One region of the Rhodoferax sp. MLSD5-FHT05B10 genome, then DNA from elsewhere that is predicted to be linked to it. Evidence: predicted binding sites of a transcription regulator. Region 1 holds the regulator's gene; each other region holds the start of a gene.
What was found. Region 1 encodes sigma-54, which starts transcription at its own class of promoters, with help from an activator protein. Its sites were predicted from a motif close to TGGCANGNAANCTGCTTT; they were not measured.

Region 2: AC1Q5W_RS04820 (CmpA/NrtA family ABC transporter substrate-binding protein) is a predicted target of sigma-54. The motif match lies at 2,339-2,356, and genes of this name have one in related genera.
Region 3: glnA (type I glutamate--ammonia ligase) is a predicted target of sigma-54. The motif match lies at 1,607-1,624, and genes of this name have one in related genera.
Region 4: adh (aldehyde dehydrogenase) is a predicted target of sigma-54. The motif match lies at 2,776-2,793, and genes of this name have one in related genera.

The regions. Positions count from the first base shown of each region.
Region 1 is NZ_JBXAFT010000004.1:195,879-201,058, forward strand. Features, by position in the region: gene AC1Q5W_RS08160 (THUMP domain-containing class I SAM-dependent RNA methyltransferase) at 1-862, opposite strand, end outside; gene rpoN (RNA polymerase factor sigma-54) at 859-2,469, opposite strand; gene lptB (LPS export ABC transporter ATP-binding protein) at 2,570-3,346, opposite strand; gene lptA (lipopolysaccharide transport periplasmic protein LptA) at 3,343-3,963, opposite strand; gene AC1Q5W_RS08180 (EAL domain-containing protein) at 4,109-5,180, shown strand, end outside.
Region 2 is NZ_JBXAFT010000002.1:460,241-465,420, reverse strand. Features, by position in the region: gene tsaD (tRNA (adenosine(37)-N6)-threonylcarbamoyltransferase complex transferase subunit TsaD) at 1-104, opposite strand, end outside; gene AC1Q5W_RS04835 (GNAT family N-acetyltransferase) at 169-942, shown strand; gene AC1Q5W_RS04830 (ANTAR domain-containing response regulator) at 1,004-1,651, shown strand; gene AC1Q5W_RS04825 (hypothetical protein) at 1,683-2,012, opposite strand; gene AC1Q5W_RS04820 (CmpA/NrtA family ABC transporter substrate-binding protein) at 2,518-3,762, shown strand; gene ntrB (nitrate ABC transporter permease) at 3,773-4,696, shown strand; gene AC1Q5W_RS04810 (ABC transporter ATP-binding protein) at 4,693-5,180, shown strand, end outside.
Region 3 is NZ_JBXAFT010000005.1:306,715-311,894, reverse strand. Features, by position in the region: gene glnA (type I glutamate--ammonia ligase) at 146-1,561, opposite strand; gene AC1Q5W_RS10475 (competence/damage-inducible protein A) at 1,773-2,651, opposite strand; gene AC1Q5W_RS10470 (EI24 domain-containing protein) at 2,655-3,506, opposite strand; gene AC1Q5W_RS10465 (pseudouridine synthase) at 3,543-4,292, opposite strand; gene putA (trifunctional transcriptional regulator/proline dehydrogenase/L-glutamate gamma-semialdehyde dehydrogenase) at 4,354-5,180, opposite strand, start outside.
Region 4 is NZ_JBXAFT010000009.1:79,296-84,475, reverse strand. Features, by position in the region: gene argF (ornithine carbamoyltransferase) at 1-218, shown strand, start outside; gene AC1Q5W_RS14315 (YkgJ family cysteine cluster protein) at 231-548, shown strand; gene AC1Q5W_RS14310 (sigma-54-dependent Fis family transcriptional regulator) at 550-2,517, opposite strand; gene adh (aldehyde dehydrogenase) at 2,869-4,389, shown strand; gene AC1Q5W_RS14300 (DUF779 domain-containing protein) at 4,472-4,837, shown strand; gene kynU (kynureninase) at 4,913-5,180, shown strand, end outside.

The sequences.
Region 1 (5,180 bases):
CGGCGCGCTCGGCGTTGCGCTGGGCGAAGTCCACCATGCGGTGCGACACGTCACTGCCGTAAATCAGGGCTTTTTGGCCTGCTGCCGGCTTCACCACTGCGTCAGCAGCTTCTTTTTTGATAGCAGACCAGACATGTGCCTGGAACGGCAGATACTTCTCGAAGGCAAAGTGGCGCAGGCTGCCGGGCGCGATGTTGCAGGCCACCTGCGCGGCCTCGATGGCAATGGTGCCGCTGCCGCAGCAGGGGTCGTACAGGGGCAACAGGTCGTCGTCGCCATCGGCCCAGCCGCTGGCGGCGATCATGGCGGCAGCCAGGGTTTCCTTCAGCGGGGCGTCGCCCTTGTCCTCGCGCCAGCCACGCTTGAACAGCGGCTCGCCCGAGGTGTCGATGTACAGCGAGCAGGTGTCGGTGGTCAGGTGGGCGTAGATGCGCACGTCGGGCCACTGGGTGTTCACATCGGGGCGCACACCGTGGGCCTTGTCGCGGAAACGGTCACACACCGCGTCCTTGATCTTGAGCGCGGCAAAGTTCAGGCTGGTCAGCGGACTGTGCTGGGCGGTGACTTCTACCTTGATGCTCTGCTTGGGCGTGAACCAGATCTCCCACGCCACGTCGGCGGCGGCGCGGTACAGGTCCTGCTCGTTGCGGTACTCGGTGTAGCTCAGCTGCACCAGCACGCGCTGCGCCAGGCGGCTGTGCAGGTTCAGGCGCATGGCGTCGCGCCACGAGGCCCGCGCCATGACGCCGCCGCGGCGGGTCAGCAGGTCCTGGCCCATCAGGCCGGTGAGGTGGTGCACCTCGTGGGCCAGCAGGTCTTCCACGCCGGCGGCGCAGGGGAGAAAAATCTGGAGTTGGTTCATTGAAGAGCCTTTCTGAGCGATGCGGGCGCGATCTTGAGCCCCTCGCGGTATTTGGCCACCGTGCGCCGGGCGCATTCAATGCCCTGCTCCTTGAGCATGTCGGAGATCTGGTTGTCCGACAGCGGTTTCTTGGGGCTCTCGGCGCTGATGAACTGCTTGATGAGGGCGCGCACCGCCGTGCTGGAGGCGTTGCCGCCGGATTCGGTGCCCAGCCCGGAGCCGAAGAAGTACTTGAGCTCGAAGGTGCCAAACGGCGTGGCCATGTACTTGGCCGTGGTGACGCGGCTGATGGTGGACTCGTGCAGGCCCAGCTCATCGGCAATCTCGCGCAACACCAGCGGGCGCATGGCCAGCTCGCCGTGGGTGAAGAAGCTCTTCTGCCGTTCGACGATGGCGGTGCTCACGCGCAGGATGGTGTCAAAGCGCTGCTGGATGTTCTTGATGAACCAGCGGGCCTCCTGCAGGCGTTGCTGCAGGCCGGCATAACTGGCCGCGTCGCTGCCGCCACGGTGGTTGCGCAGCACGCTGGCATAGATGTCGTGCACCCGCAGCTTGGGCATGACGTCGGGGTTGAGCAGGACGCGGAATTGGGGCGTCAGGCCCGCGCCGGTCTTGCCAACCGGCACCACCAGCACGTCGGGCACCACGATGTTGCGTTCCACGTCCACAAAGCGCCGCCCCGGCTTGGGTTCCAGCCGGGCAATCAGGGCAATGGCCTCACGCGTCTGGGCGTCGGTGCCGCCGCAGCGTTGCACCAGGGTCTTGACGTCGCGCCGGGCCAGCAGTTCCATGGGCTGGGCGCAGATGCGCAGGGCCAGGGCCAGCACCGCCTGGCGCTCCTGCGGCTGCCCACTGGCTTGCGTCGCATCCAGCCGGGCGCGCAGCTGCAGGCGCAGGCACTCGCCCAGGTCCCGGGCGCCCACGCCGGCCGGCTCCAGGCTGTGCAGCAGACCCAGCGCCACGGTGAAGTGGTGCACCAGGTCGTCGGCCTGCTCGACGTCGTCGCCGGCCAGGCCGTGCGCCAGATCCTGCAGCGACTCCTCCAGGTAGCCGTCGTCGTTCAGGGACTCGATCAGGAAACGCAGGGCGCCCGCGTCGGCCTCGCTCAGGCGCAGGCTCAGCGCCTGGCGGTGCAGGTGGGATTGCAGCGACTCGCGCGAACGCGCCAGCTCGGTGGCGTCCGCCTCGTCGCCATCGCCCAGGTTGTTGGCGCGCGCCTTGGCGTCGGTGCCCCATTCGCCGTCATCGGGCTGCATCTCGGTAGTGCCGTCACCGTCCCAGCTCGGCCCCTCATCGGCCGATAGGGGCGTGGTTTCGTCATTATTCTGGCTGACAGCGACCGTGGAATCTGCGTAGTTTGCTACAAAATCAGGAGCAGACTCCGACTCGCGGTCGCCCGCACTGACCGGCGTATCGGCCTGCTCCAGGCCGAAGTCCTCGCGCTCGGCGCTCTCCTGCGCACGCTCCAGGAAGGGGTTTTCGTCCAGCATCTGCTCCACCTCCTGGCTCAACTCCAGGGTGGAGAGCTGCAGCAGGCGGATGGACTGCTGCAGCTGCGGCGTGAGCGCCAGGTGTTGGGAGACGCGAAGGGACAGCCCCTGTTTCATGGCCAGGGCACGGCAAGTCCGCGCCGGGCCGCCCCAAGCGGACTTGGCCCCCGCGGGGGGCAGCGCAGTACACGAAGTAACAAGCGTGGGGGCACCATGGCTACATCCGGAAATGTTCACCGAGGTACACGCGGCGTACATCGGCGTTGTCCACGATCTCGGACGGAGTCCCCTGCGCCAGCACGGTGCCGTCACTGATGATGTAGGCGTGGTCGCAGATGCCCAGCGTTTCGCGCACGTTGTGGTCGGTGATGAGCACGCCAATGCCGCGGCTCTTGAGGAAGTTGATGATGCGCTGGATCTCGATCACGGCAATCGGGTCGATGCCGGCAAACGGCTCGTCGAGCAGGATGAACCGCGGACGGGTCGCCAGGGCACGGGCAATCTCCACGCGGCGGCGCTCGCCACCGGAGAGCGCCAACGAGGGCGACTCGCGCAGGTGTTCCACGCGCAGGTCCTGCAGCAGCGCCGTCAGGCGCAGCTCGATCTCCGCGCTCTGCAGCGGCTGGCCGGCCTCGTCGTGCTGCAGCTCCAGCACGGCGCGCACGTTGTCTTCCACGTTGAGCTTGCGGAAAATGGACGCCTCCTGCGGCAGGTAACCCAGCCCCAGGCGCGCGCGGCGGTGGATGGGCATGTGCTCGATGCTCTGGCCGTCGATCGTAATGTCGCCCGCGCTGGCGCGCAGCAGGCCCACGATCATGTAGAACGAGGTGGTCTTGCCCGCCCCGTTGGGCCCCAGCAGCCCCACCACCTCGCCGGTGCGCACGGTCAGGGACACGTCCTTGACCACCTGGCGCTTGCCGTAGGATTTCTGCAGGTGGCGGGCTTCCAGCCGGCCGACCGATGTGTCGGGGCCGTGGTCCACAGCGTCGCTCACTTCGGCGGCCCTCCCAGCGTGGTGGTCGCGCGCAGGGCGGGCACCACCGGGGCTGGCGCGGGCGCCGTTGCCGCCCCTTCGGGCTTGGGCATCAGCATGGCCCGCACACGCCCGCCGGGCGCGACGCCCAGGCCCTTGCCGGCGTTGCCGTCCACACTGAACATGTCGGTCAGGTTCTCGTACACGATGAGGCCCCCGCTGACCTCATCGGCCAGGGTGGCTCCGCGGTAGCGGCGCAACTGGGCCTTCTTGATGAATTTCACGGTGTCGGCATGGCCGTCGTACTCGATGGAGTCCCCTTCGCCCTCGATGAACTCGTCCAGCGCCTCGCGCTTCTGGCGGAAAAAGGCCTGCTTGCCCGGCGTCCCGGTCACCAGACCGAACTGGTAGCCGTCCGGGTCCTGGCGCACTTCAACCTGGGCGCCACGGATCACGATGGTGCCCTTGGTCATGACCACGTTGCCCGTGAAAATGCTGACCTGCCTGACATCGTCGTAGCGCAGGGCATCGGCCTCGATGTTCATGGGCTTGTTGCGGTCGGCCTTTTCGGCATGGGCCGCCCCCAGGAACCCGGCGCAGGCCAGCAGCAGAAGCAGAGGGAAGAGTGGTTTTTTCATAAAGGCACGAAACTTGCTCAAATAGAGCGTTGCCCATTGTACTGAGCGCGAAGGGCACTACACTGGTGCTTTCCATTTTTCAGGCAATCCTGCACCCCGCCCGGAACCAGCCCCCGCGCTGGCGCCGGGGTCCGCCCTCTGCGCCATGCCCCTGCATCCACAGCCCCTACCCCTCCTCCGGCTGATCGGCGGCGTGCTGCTGGGCTGCCTGCTGCACGGCGCCATGGCACAGGCCCGCGAAGTGCGGGTGGGCGTGTACGCCAACGAACCGAAGATTTCCCTTGGAGCCGACGGCCGGCCCACCGGCATCCTGGGCGACCTGCTGCAGGAAATTGCCCAGCGCGAAGACTGGACGCTGGTGCCGGTGGCATGCGAATGGCAGGATTGCCTGGAAGCCACCCGGCTGGGCCAGATCGACCTGATGCCCGACGTGGCGTTCAGCGAGCAGCGCGCCCAGATCTTTGACTTCCACCAGGTGCCGGCACTGCACAGCTGGTCCCAACTGTACCGGCGTGACGGATCGGCCATCCAGTCGGTGCTGGACCTGCAGAACCGGCGGGTAGCCATCCTGCAGGGCTCTGTCCAGCAGGAGTACTTCAGCACCCTGCTCGCCAGCTTTGGCATCGAGGCCCAATGGGTGCCGGTGTCCAACCTGACCGAGGGATTTGCCAAGGTCGCCGCGCGGGAGGCCGACGCCGTGGTGGCCAACCACCAGTTCGGTGAGCTGCAGGCTGCGCACTACAAGCTGGTGGAAACCAGCATCATGTTCCAGCCCAGCCGCCTGTTCTACGCCACGGGCAAGGGACGCAACGCCGATTTGCTGGCCGCGGTGGACCGCCATCTGCTGGACTGGAAGGAGAAGCCGGACTCGGTGTACTTCAATATCCTGGGCCGCTGGGGGAGCGAGCCGCCCCGCACACTGGTGCCGCGCACGTTCTGGTGGGGCGCGGCCGTCGCCGGGGCCCTGCTGTTGCTGGTGGTGGGTTTTGCCGCGCTGCTGCGTCGCCAGGTCAACGAGAAGACCCGCAGTCTGCGCGAAAACGAGGACAAGCTCAACACCATTCTCAACAGCGTCGAGTCCCACATCTACATCAAGGACCTGCAGCTGCGCTACCGCTACGCCAACAGCACGATGTGCACGGTCATCGGCCTGCCGCTGACCGACGTGCTGGGCCAGGGTGACGCCAATCTCTTTGACGTGGCCACCGCCGAACGCC
Region 2 (5,180 bases), on a different contig from region 1:
CTGTACAACGCATGCGCCAGCAGCGTAGGCACGCCCTGGCCGCGCCCCTGCACCATGGCCACCCCCGTTTCGTCACACGACGACTCAATCCCCAGCACCAGCATGTTTGTACCCATAGGGTGCCGAGTTTAGGGGAAGCGGCCGCGGACCCCGGGCACAATGCCGGCCATGCACGCCCCACTGACACCCCCGAACCTGTGCTGGAACGACGACGACGTCGCCAGCCTGGAGCGTGCCACGCTGGACGCGGTGGCCCCGCAGGCATGGCGGGAATGGGAGGGCTGGCTGCTGCCCTTTGACACCTCCACCATCGGCCGCGCCACCAGCGCCGTGCCCCTGCGCCACCATGGGCTGGACGCGGCTGCGGTGGCCGCCATTGCCCGGCAATACGCCCAGCGCCAGCTGCGCCCCGCCTTTCGGGTGGCGGATGTGCCGGGCCTGGCCCCCGTGCAGGCCGCGCTGCAGCGGCTGGGCTTTCGCGCCGAGCAACCCACCCTGGTGCAAACCGGCAGTGTGGCGGCGCTGCGTGCGGCCTGCACCGCAGCGCCCGCGCCGGTGACGCCCGCCCCGGACGCCGCCTGGGCCGCGGTCTACACGGCACCCGGCTTTGACCCGGTGGACGGCGCCCACCGCGTGCAGGCCCTGAGCCGCAGCCACCACACGGTATACGCCAGCCTGTCGGAAAACCATCTGCCGCTGGCAGCCGGTACAGCGGCCTTCAGCCAGGGCTGGGCCAGCATCCACGGCATGCGCACCGTGCCGTCGGCCCGCGGGCGCGGCCTGGCGACCCGCATTCTGGGCGGCCTGGCCGATGCGGCGCTGGCGCGCGGGCTGACGCGTGTCTTTCTGCAAGTGGAAGAAGGCAACCAGACCGCCTTGGCGCTGTACCAGCGGGCCGGTCTGGCCACCGCCTGGCGCTACCACTACTGGCGTCAGCCCTGAGCCCCGCTGCGCAGCGGCGGGCGAGCCGCAGGCTGGCGCGTTTTTTGCGTGCCCACTCCACATGACCGAAGCACTGCGTATCGTAGTAATCACAGCGGACCTGGCGATCCAGGACCCCGCAGACACCCACGCCCTGGACCAGGCCGAACGCTCGCGCAGCCTGCGCATCGGGCTGCTGGAAAACGGCTTCAACCTGGTGGCGTCCCTGCCCGCCGACGTGTTCCTGACCGAGCGCCTGGCCCAGCTGCAACCCGACCTGATCATTGTGGACGCCGAGAGCGAAGCCCGCGACGCGCTGGAGCACGTGGTCATGGCCACCCGCGATGCGCGCCGCCCAATCGTCATGTTCACCAACGACAACGACAGCGCCGCGGCCCGGGCCGCCGTGGCGGCAGGGGTGTCGGCCTACATCGTGGCGGGCCTGTCCAGCGAGCGCATACGGCCCATCCTGGACGTGGCGCTGGCACGCTTCGAGCACGAGCAGGCCCTGCGCCAGGAGCTGGCCGATACGCGCAGCGAACTCCACGAGCTCAACAGTGCCGTCCAGGACCGCAAGACCATCGACCGCGCCAAGGCCCTGCTGATGCAGCGCCAGCAGCTCCCCGAAGACGTCGCCTACGCCAGGCTGCGCAAGACGGCCATGGACAAGAACCTCAGGATCGTGGAAGTGGCCCAGCGCATGCTGGACGTGGCCGACCTGCTGGGCTAGGCGCGTCGGTCAGCGCCCGGCGGGCAGACGCTCATTTGCCCTCTTCGGGCGCGGGCTCGTCGGAGCCCTTGATTTTCTTGGCAACGGTCTTGGCCGCATTTCCGGTGGCGGTGGCGCCACGCTCCACGCCGTGGGCAACCGCCTCGGCTCCGCGCTTGATGCCCTTGGCGGCAGCGTGCGCGCCGCGCTCGATGCCGCTGGCAGCGGCCTTGGCGGCATGCACCGTGGCGTTCTCCACCTTGGTGACCACACCCGGCTCCGACGTCTTGGCAGGCTCCGCCGCTTCCTGCGCGCCAGCGGAGACCCCACCGGCGATCGCGACAACCAGGCCCATCGCGGCAATGTATCGGCAACGCATCATTGATGACTCCATTTCTTGGTGTTCCGGAGGGCTGATTCTGGCGCACGGGCCGCACACTGCCCACCCTGAAGATGCAAGGATAGGTAAAAACCTGCAAACCCGCCAAGCGGCACGGCAAGACCCCGCCCGAGCGCCGCAGGCGGCGCCGCGCCGTTGCATGGCCGATCCTGCATTTGGTGCACTGCACACTTTCAGTGCCATGCCGGCCACCAGGATGCAATTTACACATCAAAACACCTTGCAACGTCCGTAAAGTCTGCGCAGACAGCTATCAAAAACAGAGCAACAGCCGCTACGTCGCCTGCCAGGCCGCGGCCAAAGGAAGTTGGCACGCTCATTGCATTACTCCTACCAAGACCCCTGGGGGTCACGCGACAGGCACTACCTAACGGCGGGCAGTGCCTGTCCATCCGGACAAAGGCGTCCCCACCTGCACACGGCTTGCTGCAAGCACCGTGCAGCGTGCGGACGCCTTTTTTGTTGTCTATTCGTTGGGAGCTTTGCCATGACCGATCTTCTGAAAGCCAGACTCAGCCGCCGTGCGGTACTGCAAACCGCCACCGTGGGTGCCGTTGGCATCACCCCGGCCCTGCGCGCCGCCGTGTACGCCGCGGGCTCGGATGCACCCGAGAAAACCGAGGTCCGCATCGGCTTCATCCCGCTGACCGACTGCGCCAGCGTGGTCATGGCCTCGGTGCTGGGTTTTGACAAGAAGCACGGCGTGAAAATCGTCCCGAGCAAGGAAGCCAGCTGGGCCGGCGTGCGCGACAAGCTGGTCAACGGCGAACTGGACTTCGCCCATGTGCTCTACGGGCTGGTCTACGGCGTGCACCTGGGGGTCAGCGGCCCCAAAAAAGACATGGCCGTGCTCATGACGCTCAACCAGAACGGCCAGGCCATCACCCTGTCCAAGAAGCTGGCCGACAAGGGCGCCGTGGATGGCGCCGGCCTGGCCCGGCTCATGCGCGCCGAAAAGCGCGAGTACACCTTTGCCCAGACCTTCCCCACCGGCACGCACGCCATGTGGCTGTACTACTGGCTGGCGGCCAACGGCATCAACCCGATGCAGGACGCCAAGGCCATCACCGTGCCACCACCCCAGATGGTGGCCAACATGCGCGTGGGCAACATGGACGGCTTCTGCGTGGGCGAGCCCTGGAACCACCGCGCCATCATCGACGGCATCGGCGTCACCGCCGCCACCACGCAGGACATCTGGAAGGACCACCCGGAGAAGGTGCTGGGCACCACGGCCGAGTTCGTCAAGAAGTACCCCAACACGGCGCGCGCCGTGACGGCCGCCATCATCGAGGCCGGCCAGTGGATCGACGCCAGCCTGTCCAACAAGTCCAGGATGGCCGAGACCATTGCCGACAAGAGCTACGTGAACACCAGCGTGGACGCCATCAACCAGCGCATCCTGGGCCGCTACCAGAACGGCCTGGGCAAGACCTGGGACGACCCCAACCACATGAAGTTCTACAACGACGGTACGGTGAACTTTCCCTACCTGAGTGACGGCATGTGGTTCCTCACGCAGCACAAGCGCTGGGGCCTGCTCAAGGACCACCCGGACTATCTGGCCGTTGCCAGGCAGATCAACCAGACCGATCTCTACAAGCAGGCCGCCACCGCCGCCAAGGCGCCGGTGCCGAAGGACGCCCTGCGCAGCGCCAAGCTGATCGACGGCGTGGTGTGGGACGGCAAGGACCCCCGCAAATATGCCGACGGTTTCAAGATCAAAGCGTAAGGAACACCCCATGGTCAGCGCTGTATTCCACTCCCCGTTGGCGGTTGCCGACACCAGCTCCGCTATCAAAACAGAAGCGACACACGCACAACCCACGTCGGTTGCAGGCACAAAAGAGCCTAAAAACCCGGCACCCGCCACCGTACCGCGCGACTGGCGTGGTCTGGCATTGGCGGTGCTGCCGCCGTTGCTGGGCCTGGGCCTGCTCATTGGCATCTGGGCGTTGGTCAGCATCAGCACCGCCAGCAGCATCCCCAGCCCCCTGGAAACCTGGAAACAGGCCGTGGAGCTGTTCAGCGATCCGTTCTACCGCAAGGGCCCCAACGACCAGGGCGTGGGCTGGAACGTGCTGGCCTCGCTGGAGCGCGTGGCGCTGGGCTTTGGCCTGGCGGCGGCGGTGGGCATCCCGGCCGGCTTCCTGATCGGACGCTTCGAGTTCTTGAGCCGCATGTTCAACCCGCTCATCAGCCTGCTGCGCCCGGTGTCACCGCTGGCCTGGCTGCCCATTGGCCTCTTGGTGTTCAAGGGCGCCAACCCGGCGGCCATCTGGACCATCTTCATCTGCTCGATCTGGCCCATGGTCATCAACACCGCCGTGGGCGTGCAGCGCGTGCCGCAGGACTACATGAACGTGGCCCGCGTGCTCAACCTGTCGGAGTGGAAGATCGTCACCAAGATCCTGTTCCCCTCGGTGCTGCCCTACATGCTGACCGGCGTGCGCCTGGCGGTGGGCACGGCGTGGCTGGTGATCGTGGCCGCCGAGATGCTGACCGGCGGTGTGGGCATCGGCTTCTGGGTGTGGGACGAGTGGAACAACCTCAACGTCAAGAACATCATCATCGCCATCTTCGTGATCGGCATCGTGGGGCTGGTGCTGGAGTACGCCCTCATCCGCATCGCCACCGCCTTTACGTTTGACGAGGTCAAGTCATGAGCAGCAAGTACATCGAAATCCAGAACGTCGCCCAGACCTTCAAGACCCGCAAAGGGCCGTTCCCCGCTCTGTGCGACATCAACCTAACCATTGCCAAGGGCGAGTTCGTGGCGCTGATCGGCCACTCCGGCTGCGGCAAGTCCACGCTGCTGAACCTGATTGCCGGCCTGACTCTGCCCAGCGCCGGCACCCTGATCTGCGCCAACCGCGAAATCGCCGGCCCCGGCCCGGAGCGTGCCGTGGTGTTCCAGAACCATTCGCTGCTGCCCTGGCTCACCTGCTTCGAGAACGTGTACCTGGGCGTGGAGCGCGTATTTGGCGCGGCCTCCAGGAACGACGGCGCTCCCAGCGAGAACAAGGCCCAGCTCGCGCAGCGCACCGACGCCGCATTGGCGCTGGTGGGGCTGAGCGCCGCCGCGCACAAGCGCCCCGGCGAGATCTCCGGCGGCATGAAGCAGCGCGTGGGCATTGCCCGGGCCCTGGC
Region 3 (5,180 bases), on a different contig from region 1:
TATGCGTCAAAAAAGTCCCAAAAAACCCGGAACACCACGCGCCCCACCGCATTGGACGGGAATTGCAACATTAGGTTGCAAAAAAAAGGACGGCCTGCGCCGTCCTTTCTTGCTCCTGTCGGGCTGCCGTAAACGGCAGCGCACATTACAGGGAGAAGTACATGTCGTATTCGGCTGGGTGCACCGACATGCGCATGCGGGTCACTTCGGACATCTTCAGCTCGATGTAGGCATCGAGCATGCTGTCGGTGAACACGCCACCCTTGGTCAGGAACGCGCGGTCCTTGTCCAGGTGCTCCAGCGCCTGGTCCAGGCTGTGGCACACGGTAGGCACCAATGCATCTTCCTCGGGGGGCAGATGGTACAGGTCCTTGGTGGCAGCTTCGCCCGGATGGATCTTGTTTTCCACGCCGTCCAGACCGGCCATCAACAGGGCGGCAAAGCCCAGGTAAGGGTTCATCAGGGGATCGGGGAAGCGGGCTTCCACGCGACGGCCCTTGGGGTTGGCCACAAACGGAATACGGATGGAAGCGGAACGGTTCTTGGCCGAGTAAGCCAGCTTCACAGGCGCTTCGAAGTGGGGAACCAGGCGCTTGTAGCTGTTGGTACCGGGGTTGGTGATGGCATTCAGGGCACGGGCGTGCTTGATGATGCCGCCAATGTAGTACAGGGCGAAGTCGGACAGACCGGCATAGCCGTCACCGGCGAACAGGTTCTTGCCGTCTTTCCACACGGACTGGTGCACGTGCATGCCGGAACCGTTGTCACCGTGGTAGGGCTTGGGCATGAAGGTGGCGGTCTTGCCGTAGGCGTTGGCCACGTTGTGGATCACGTACTTCTGCAGCATGGTCCAGTCAGCGCGCTCCACCAGGGTGCTGAAGCGGGTGCCGATTTCGTTTTGGCCGGCGCCAGCCACTTCGTGGTGGAACACTTCGACCGGGATGCCCAGGGATTCGAGGATCAGGGACATCTCGGCGCGCATGTCTTGCGTGCTGTCGACCGGGGGCACGGGGAAGTAGCCGCCCTTGACGGTGGGACGGTGGCCGCGGTTGCCGCCTTCGAGCTTGGCGCCGGTGTTCCAGGGCGCTTCGTACTCTTCGATTTCGTAGAAAGTGTTGTTGGGGTCGGTGCTCCAGCGCACGCCGTCAAAAATGAAGAACTCGGGTTCGGGACCGAAGAAGGCGGTGTCGCCGATGCCGGAGGCCTTCAGGTAGGCTTCAGCGCGCTTGGCGATGGAGCGGGGATCGCGGTCATAGGCCTTGCCGTCGGCAGGTTCCACCACGTCACAGGTCAGGATGATGGTGGTTTCTTCGAAGAAGGGGTCGATGTTGGCGGAGTTCGGATCGGGCATCAGCAACATGTCGGATGCTTCGATACCCTTCCAGCCAGCGATCGAAGAACCGTCAAACGCGTGGCCGGAAGTGAACTTGTCTTCGTCAAAATGCGAAACAGGCACGGTGGTGTGCTGCTGCTTGCCGCGGGTATCGGTGAAGCGGAAGTCAACAAACTTGACTTCGTTCTCTTTCACCATTTTCATCACGTCTGCGACGGTCTTGCCCATCAAATACTCCTGTTGCACGGTTGTTAAAAATGTTGCCCGGTCCACAATGCAGCTTTTGTGCCAACGGTCACCCCGCGGACAATTCGGGCAAAGCGCCCTATTTTGCCTTGAGATTGGTGGTTTTCCCGCCGCCGGGCATCAAAGATCCATCCCGGCGCCCCGGTATGCACCAAAAATGCGCATTCGCATATTGCACCAAATAGGTGCAATGCTAATTCCGCACCAATTCAGGGCCTAGCCGGGCCTGCAACGCCTGCAAACCGGCCCGCAGGGCCGCGTAGGCACCCGCCACGGCGGCCGGGGCGCCTTTGACACCCAGTTCTATATGCCGTCCATATTCGGGATGGTCGACACTGGGCAGGCTGAACACCTTCACCGGGTGCTGCTGCTCAATCGCTTCCATCAGTGGCGTCAACGCGGCCTCCATGGCGCCGAACACAATCACCGATTGCTCGCGCCAGGCACCCCGAGCGAACAGGTGGGCGTAGTGGGTGTCCAGCACCCACTCCACCATGGGCCAGGCCATGACCGGAAAGCCGGGCACGAAGTAAACGCCCCCACGCTCCCACTCTGCGTGGGGGTCGCTGCCCTCTGAGGAGGCCTTCGCACCTTGGGGCGATCCGGCGGCGTGCAAGCCACTCTCGCAGTAAAACCCCGGAATCTTGTTGAAGGGGTTGGGAATGATCTGCGCGCCCACCGGAAACATGCCCATGTTGAGGCGGTGGCGGTTGTCGTCGCGGTCGGGCTCGTAGGGCACGCCCTGCTCCCGGGCCACATCCTGCATGCGTTCGCGGATCAGCGCTTCGGCCTGCGGGTTCAGGGTCAGTTCACGCCCCAGCGCACTGGCCGCGCACTGGCGGGTATGGTCATCGGGCGTGGCGCCAATGCCGCCAAAGGAAAACACGGCATCGCCGGACGCAAACGCCCGCTTCAGCGTGGCCGTGATGCGCTCCGGGGCATCGCCCACGTAGTCGGCATAGCCCAGCTGCAGTCCGCGCGACGACAGCAGCTCGATGGCCTTGGCCAGGTGCTTGTCGGCCCGTTTGCCGGACAGGATTTCGTCGCCAATGATGATGAGTCCAAAGTTCATGGTCTAGTCGGCCAGCACGGCCTCGGCTACAGGGGGGATGGTTGTCTTCTCGGCCAGCGCGCGCTCGCGACGCAGGTCCTGCAGCGCGGCCAGGCAGTAGTGCGCGAACCACAGCGAAGAGAAGGCAAATACCAGGGTGTAAATCCAGATGGCCAGGGGCACCAGGATAACGAACGCAGCCGCAAAGAGTGCACCGGAGGCCCAGACCAGGCTGGGCGCGGCTCCCAGGTAGCCGGTGAGCACGCCCATGCCCAGCAGCGGGAGGCGGTGGCGGCGAAAGAGGGTGTGGCGCTCTTCCTGGGTGGCGTGTTCGGCCAGCGCGTCAAAGGCCATGACCCGGTACGCTAGCCACCCCCAGATCAGCGGCGGCAGCACCAGCATCAGCGGCGGCACAAACCACAGGGGAATGGACACCACCGTGGCCAGCAGGGCCAGCGCAGTCGACCCCAGCGACCACCCCAGGCTGCGCCAGAACGAGGCGCCGTTGCGTTTCTCCAGGTCGGCAAAACGCCGCCGCGCCACCAGCTGCACCACGAACGGGGTCATCAGGAGGGCCACCACCAGCAGGGACACCACAACGATCAGCGGGGTCACCCCAAAGATGACGATGAGCGGCACCAGCACGGTCTTGAAGCGCCCCAGCCCCATGCTGTCGAGCCAGGCCCAGACATTGTTGAAGAAGGGAGACGACTCCAGCAACTGCCGCACGCCATCCATGGCCGCTTCCCAGTAGAAGTAACCCAGGCCGACAGTCAGCCCGGTAATCAGGAACAGCGGGAGCAGCGACAGGAACATCAGGCGCGGGCGCAGACAGTAGGCCACGGCACGCCAGAACGAATCAAATAGCAGGTTCATGGCGCAAGCATAGCGCGGCGCCATCCGCGCGCCCTCTCAGGCCCCGTGCTGGATGCTGTCGAGGTCTGCCGGGCTGAGCCAGCGCCATTGCCCGGGTGCCAGGTCGTCGGGCAGACGCAACCCGCCAATTTGCGAGCGGTGCAAGGCCTCCACCCGGTTACCGACCGCGGCCAGCATGCGCTTGACCTGGTGGTACTTTCCCTCGGTCAGCGTCAGGCGCAGGTGGTGGGTGTCCACAGCCACGCAGGCGGCGGCGCGCACGGGCTTGGGGTCGTCGTCCAGCACCACGCCCTCCAGCAGCCGCTGCACCTGGCGCTCGTCCAGCGCGTGCTTGGTCGTGACCTCGTAGACCTTGGGCACGTGGTGGCGTGGCGAACTCATGCGGTGGATGAACTTGCCGTCGTCGGTCAGCAGCAGCAGCCCGGTGGTGTCCTGATCGAGCCGGCCCACCGCCTGCACGCCCTGCACCGCCGCCTTCTGCGGGCGCAGCCGCAAGGGCGACGGCAGCAGGGTGTAGATGCTGGGGTAGGTCGACGGCTTTTGCGAGCACTCGGTGGCCGTGGGCTTGTTCAGCATCACGTAGGCCTTCTCGTGGTACGGCCAGTCCACGCCCTGGACCCGGAAGCGCAAGCCATCCGCTACAAATTCCATAGCTGCCTGCGCAATGGTTTCGGGCGCTTCCGCGTTGTTTTCCGTATAAACCTGCACCAGACCCTGCTGGATCAGGCCGGCACACACGCGCCGCGTGCCAAAGCCCTGCGAATAAAGAATGTCCTGTAGCTGCATGGCGCTATTGTCGCCGCTGTGGTGCGGGCGCCGCCAAGCCGGTCGCTTGACGGCTCCCCGTTCAGCCCATGGTCATCAGACTGGCGTTTCCACCGGCTGCTGCCGTGTTGACACTGACCGCGCGCTCCAGCAGCAACCGCTCCAGCGGCACCGCGGTTTCGCCCGAAGACAGGCCGTGGACGCTGACGATGGCGCCCGGGCGCTGTGCGAGGTGGGTGCACAGCGCCGTCAGCTGCCGGGGATTGCCGTGGTGCAGCACGGCATCGAAGGCAACCGTCGGGGCGTACCAGTCCTTGGCCAGCACGATGGAGGCCTGGACGGCCTCCGGCAGGCGGTCGCGCAGGTCGGCCGCCTCGACCGGCCAGACAGCGCGGCTGCCCACCGCCAGCACGGCGGCCAGTTGGACCAGGCGGTCCGGCTCGCTGTAGGCCAGGCACAGCACGGCCTCACGCGGCAGCAGGCTGTAGGTGTTGGACTCCCCGGTCGGGCCGCGCAGGGTGCAGATGGCACCGGCACAGGCCTGCTCGGCGTAGCGCTGGCACAGCGCGGCCAGATCCTTGCGGGCCACGTCGAGCGCCCATTGCTGCAAGGCCTTGAGCGCGCCCTGCGGTTCGCGCTGGCCGCGGATGGCCTCGGCCGCCACGGCGTCGGACAGGGCCACGGCGCGGCGCATCGCGTCATCGGGGCGGCGCGACAGCAGGCGGTAGAGGTAGAGCGGGCCGCCCGCCTTGGGGCCGGTGCCGGACAGGCCTTCGCCGCCGAAAGGCTGCACGCCCACCACGGCGCCCACCATGTTGCGGTTGACGTACAGGTTGCCGGCATGGCCGCTGGAGATGACCTGCGCAATGGTCTCGTCGATGCGGGTGTGCACGCCCATGGTCAGGCCGT
Region 4 (5,180 bases), on a different contig from region 1:
GGCGCAAGGCCTTTGCCGCCTGGTGCGTGGACACCCGCATGATGGCGGCCGCGCAGCCCGATGCCCTGTTCATGCACTGCCTGCCCGCACACCGGGGTGAAGAGGTACAGGCCGAGGTCATCGACGGGCCCCAGTCCGTGGTGTGGGATGAAGCAGAAAACCGCATGCACGTGCAGAAGGCCCTGATGGAATACCTGCTGCTGGGCCGCCAGAGCTGAGGACACCTGCGCGTGAGTGCCTGCACCACCTGTGGCGCCTGCTGCGCCTGCTTCCGCGTGGACTTTGCGGTCTACGAACTCGACGACATGGGCGGGCGCGTGCCCAGCGGGCTGGCGGTGGAAGTCAACGGCAGCACGGCCCGCATGCGGGGGACCGACCACGTTCCCATCCGCTGCGCGGCGCTCACCGGCAAGGTGGGTGAAGCGGTAGGCTGCGGCATCTACGAATGGCGGCCCTCCCCGTGCCGCGAATTCGAGGAAGGCTCCGACGCCTGCCACCGGGCCCGCAGCCGGCATGGCCTGGAGCCGCTGAACGCGGCCGCCGGCTGACTCACTCCCGCAGCTTGCGGTACAGCGTGTTGCGGCTGATGCCCAGGCGGCGCGCTGCCTCCGACAGGTTACCCTCGCAGTCCGCGACCATACGGCCTATGGTCTGACGCGACAGGGTACGCAGATCCAGTAGCGCCTCGTCCGCCAGCGCCCCGTTGACAGCCAGCGGCGACACTGGGGTTTTCAGTGCGCGCACCAGGTCGTCGGGCAACTGCTCCCAGCCAATCACCCCCTCGTGGGCATCCAGCAAGGCGCAGGCGGTACGCAGGGCATTGACCAGCTGGCGGATGTTGCCCGGCCAGCGGTAGCCGCGCAGGGCCTGCAGCACGTCCGGCGCCACGGCCACGTTGCGATCCGGCAGCAGCGTCTGCAGGGTCCGTGCCAGCAGATGGTCCAGGTCGGTGCGATCCCGCAGGGCCGGCAGCAGCAGGGTCAGGCCGTTCAGGCGGTAATACAAGTCCTCCCGGAAACGCCCGCTGGCCAGTTCCGCGGGCAAGTCGCGGTGGGTGGCGCATATGAGGCAGAAGTCCACCGCCACCGGCTTGCCGCCACCCAGCGGCACCACCTCGCGCTCCTGCAGCACCCGCAGCAGGCGTGCCTGCAGGGCCAGCGGCATGTCGCCAATCTCGTCCAGGAACAGCGTGCCGCCATGCGTTTCGCGGATGCGCCCCGGCGCGCCTTCGCGCCGCGCCCCCGTGAAGGCGCCGCCCTGGTAGCCAAACAGCTCGGCCTCGATCAGGTTCTCCGGCAGGGCCGCGCAGTTCACGGCCACAAAGGCCTGCCCCCGGCGCGCGCTGCTTTCGTGCACCGCGCGGGCAAACAGCTCCTTGCCCACGCCCGACTCGCCCTGCAGGAGCAGCGCGATGGGCTTGTCCATGACCTTGCGGGCCCGTGCAATGGCGGCCTGCAGCACCACGTCCCCCGTGTCCAGGCTGGCCAGGGCATCGGCCGGCTGCTCCCGTGACGGCACACCCGCCACCGTGCGCTCCCGGTGGCGATCCGGGTGCAGGGAGCTGGTCAGGCAACCGGCCTCCACCCGCACCCAGACGGCGCGCCCGGACGCCGTGTGCACCACGTGCGGCGTGGAACTGGCACGCTGGGACCAGTCCAGCAAACGGTCCAGCGACTCGGCCAGCACCTGACCCAGCCGCACCGCGGGCAGGCCGGGCCAGTCCAGGCCCAGCAGATCCAGCGCAGCGGCATTGGCGCCAGCCAGGGAACCGTCCTCGCGCACGGCCAGCAGGCCTTCGGCCACCGTGCCAATGCCTTCGGGCTGGACATGGAAACGCAGCCGCAGGCCGCGCCACTGGCGCGGGTCGTGGCGGGTGTCAAACAGGCGGTGCTCGATCATGCGGGCGGCCGAACGCACCAGGCCCAGGGTGTGGCGGTGGTAACCACGGTGGTCGCCCGAAACGTCCAGCGCCCCCAGCAGGCAGCCATGGGAGTCGTGAATGGGCACGGCAGCGCAGGTCAGGAAGCCGTTGCGCTCCAGATAATGCTCGTCGGCATGCACCACCACCGCCCGGTCATCAGTCAGCGCTGTGCCGATGGCATTGGTGCCCCGGTACTGCTCGTGCCAGCTCGCGCCCGGGCGCAGGGCCACCCGCTCGGCACGGCCAATGAATTGCGGGTCGCCAAACGTATGCAGCAGCATGCCGTCAGCGCCGGCCAAGATGCCCATGCTATCGGTGTCACGGGTTTGCTCGTACAGGAATTCCATCACCGGCCGGGCATGGGCCACCAGCTCGCGCTGGCGCTCCAGCTCCCGCGCCAGCTGGGCCGCCGACGCATTGGGCGCGCCCGGCATGCGGCCGCAGGGCTGCAGGCCCGCCTGCCAGCTGCGCAGCCAGGAGCGCGCCAGCTCCGGCGCGATGAGATCCGGTGGCAGGCTGCCACGGTTCATCAACTGACGGCGTGCTTCGCGCAGCACACTGGGCACCGGTCGTTCCTGCAGGGCGTTGGATGGCATGGCCGTTTGTCTCCTGATGATTCGGGGGCACGGGATGGGTGCACCATCTCCAGCCTTGCCGCTACGGCTGCGGCGGCAAGTCTTGCATTGTGCGCCTGTGACGCACGCTGTTTCAACCAGAAATGCCACCCGACTGTTCCGTTTTGACACAACCTGTCCCGTGCGTTGGCACACCTGGCGCACCGCCCTGCCCGCGCCCCACCCCGCAGACGGGGCATTTGAGCCCGGTTTACGGGATTTCCGGTTGAAAGGCGCGGCTGGCACAGCTCCTGCAAACAGGTGCCGGCGGAGCAGCCGTACCACCCGGTACGCGGCTTCCCATTGAAACCAACAACTGACTGGAGACAACCCATGCTGTACGCACCCCCCGGCACCGCCGGCGCCAAAGTCGCTTTCAAGACCCGCTACGACAATTTCATCGGCGGCAAGTTCGTCGCCCCCGTGCGCGGCGAGTACTTTGACGTGGTGACCCCCATCACCGGCAAGCCCTACACCCAAGCCGCCCGCTCCACCGCGGAAGACATCGAGCGGGCGCTGGACGCGGCCCATGCCGCCTCGGCCCAGTGGGGCAAGACGCCGGCCGCCGAGCGGGCCAACATCCTGCTCAAGATTGCCGACCGCATTGAAGCCAACCTGGAAGCCCTGGCCTACGCCGAGACCGTGGACAACGGCAAGGCCATCCGCGAGACGCTCAACGCCGACATTCCCCTCACCGTGGACCATTTCCGCTACTTTGCCGGCTGCCTGCGTGCGCAGGAAGGCAGCCTGAGCGAGATCGACGGCGACACCATCGCCTACCACTTCCATGAACCCCTGGGCGTGGTCGGCCAGATCATTCCCTGGAACTTCCCCATCCTGATGGCGGCCTGGAAACTGGCCCCCGCACTGGCCGCCGGCAACTGCGTGGTGCTCAAGCCCGCCGAGTCCACCCCCATCTCCATCCTGGTGCTGGCAGAGCTAATTGCCGACCTGCTGCCCGCCGGCGTGCTCAACATCGTCAACGGCTTTGGCCGCGAAGCCGGCATGCCACTGGCCAGCAGCAAGCGCATTGCCAAGATTGCCTTCACCGGCTCCACCGCCACGGGGCGCGTGATTGCCCAGGCCGCAGCCAACAACCTGATTCCCGCCACGCTGGAGCTCGGCGGCAAGTCGCCCAACATCTTCTTTGCCGACATCATGGAGAAGGACGACGACTTCCTCGACAAGGCCATTGAAGGCATGGTGCTGTTTGCCTTCAACCAGGGCGAGGTCTGCACCTGCCCGTCGCGCGCACTGATCCAGGAATCCATCTACGACAAGTTCATGGAACGCGTGCTGGCCCGCGTCAAGGCCATCAAGCAGGGCAGCCCGCTGGACACCGACAGCATGATGGGCGCGCAGGCCTCCCAGGTACAGATGGACAAGATCCAGTCCTACCTGAAGCTGGGCAAGGAAGAAGGCGCGCAGGTGCTCATCGGCGGCGACCGCGCCCAGCTGCCGGGCGATCTGGCGGGGGGCTACTACATCCAGCCCACCCTGTTCAAGGGCCACAACAAGATGCGCATCTTCCAGGAAGAAATCTTCGGCCCGGTGCTGGCGGTAACGACCTTCAAGGACGAGGCCGAAGCCCTGGCCATTGCCAACGACACGCCCTATGGCCTGGGTGCCGGCGTGTGGTCGCGCAACGGTGCCACCGCCTACCGCATGGGCCGCGCCATCCAGGCCGGCCGCGTCTGGACCAACTGCTACCACGCCTACCCAGCCCATGCCACTTTCGGCGGCTACAAGGAGTCGGGCATCGGCCGTGAAACGCACAAGGTCATGCTCGACCACTACCAGCAGACCAAGAACCTGCTGGTGAGCTACAGCCCCAAGGCACTGGGCTTCTTCTAATCACCCCCCTGGGTGAATGCACACGAGGGCGGCCAGCGGCCGCCCTCTGCGCTGGCGCACCCAATGCCACAAGGAGAATGCCATGGTTGAACGCGTCATCGCCACCGAGACGGCACAGACCCTGATCGCACGCCTGCAGGCGCGGCACGGCGAGCAGCTGATGTTCTTCCAGTCGGGCGGCTGCTGTGACGGCAGTGCCCCCATGTGCTACCTGGTGGGCGAATTGACGACCGGTCCCCACGACCGGCTGCTGGGCCACATCGGTGGCTGTCCGTTCTACATCAGCGCGTCGCAGTACGCCTATTGGCAGCACACTCAGCTGGTCATCGACGTCGTTGCCGGCCATAGCGACAATTTTTCGCTGGAAGGCTCCGAAGGGGTGAGCTTCATCACCCGCTCACGCCTGTTTACCGACGCCGAATACGCGGCCCTGGCACCGCTGGACTGACACGTCGGCCATTTCCGTTTCCTGTTGGGAATTACCGACACCAAACCGGGTGCAGCGGTGGTAAGTTTCCCGACCATGATCACCTTGCTAGACTGCCTGGCCCGCGACGCGGCCGACCCGCTGCGCACCCTGCGCGAGCTGTTTTCCGTTCCCCCTGGCGTCATCTACCTGGACGGCAATTCGCTGGGTGCCATGCCCAAGGCCGCCCCCGCCCGCGCGGCGGAAGTGGTCACCCGGGAATGGGGACACGACCTGATCCGGTCGTGGAACACGGCCGGCTGGCACAGCCTGCCCCAGCGCCTGGGCAACCAGCTCGCGCCCCTGATCGGAGCCGCAGCAGACG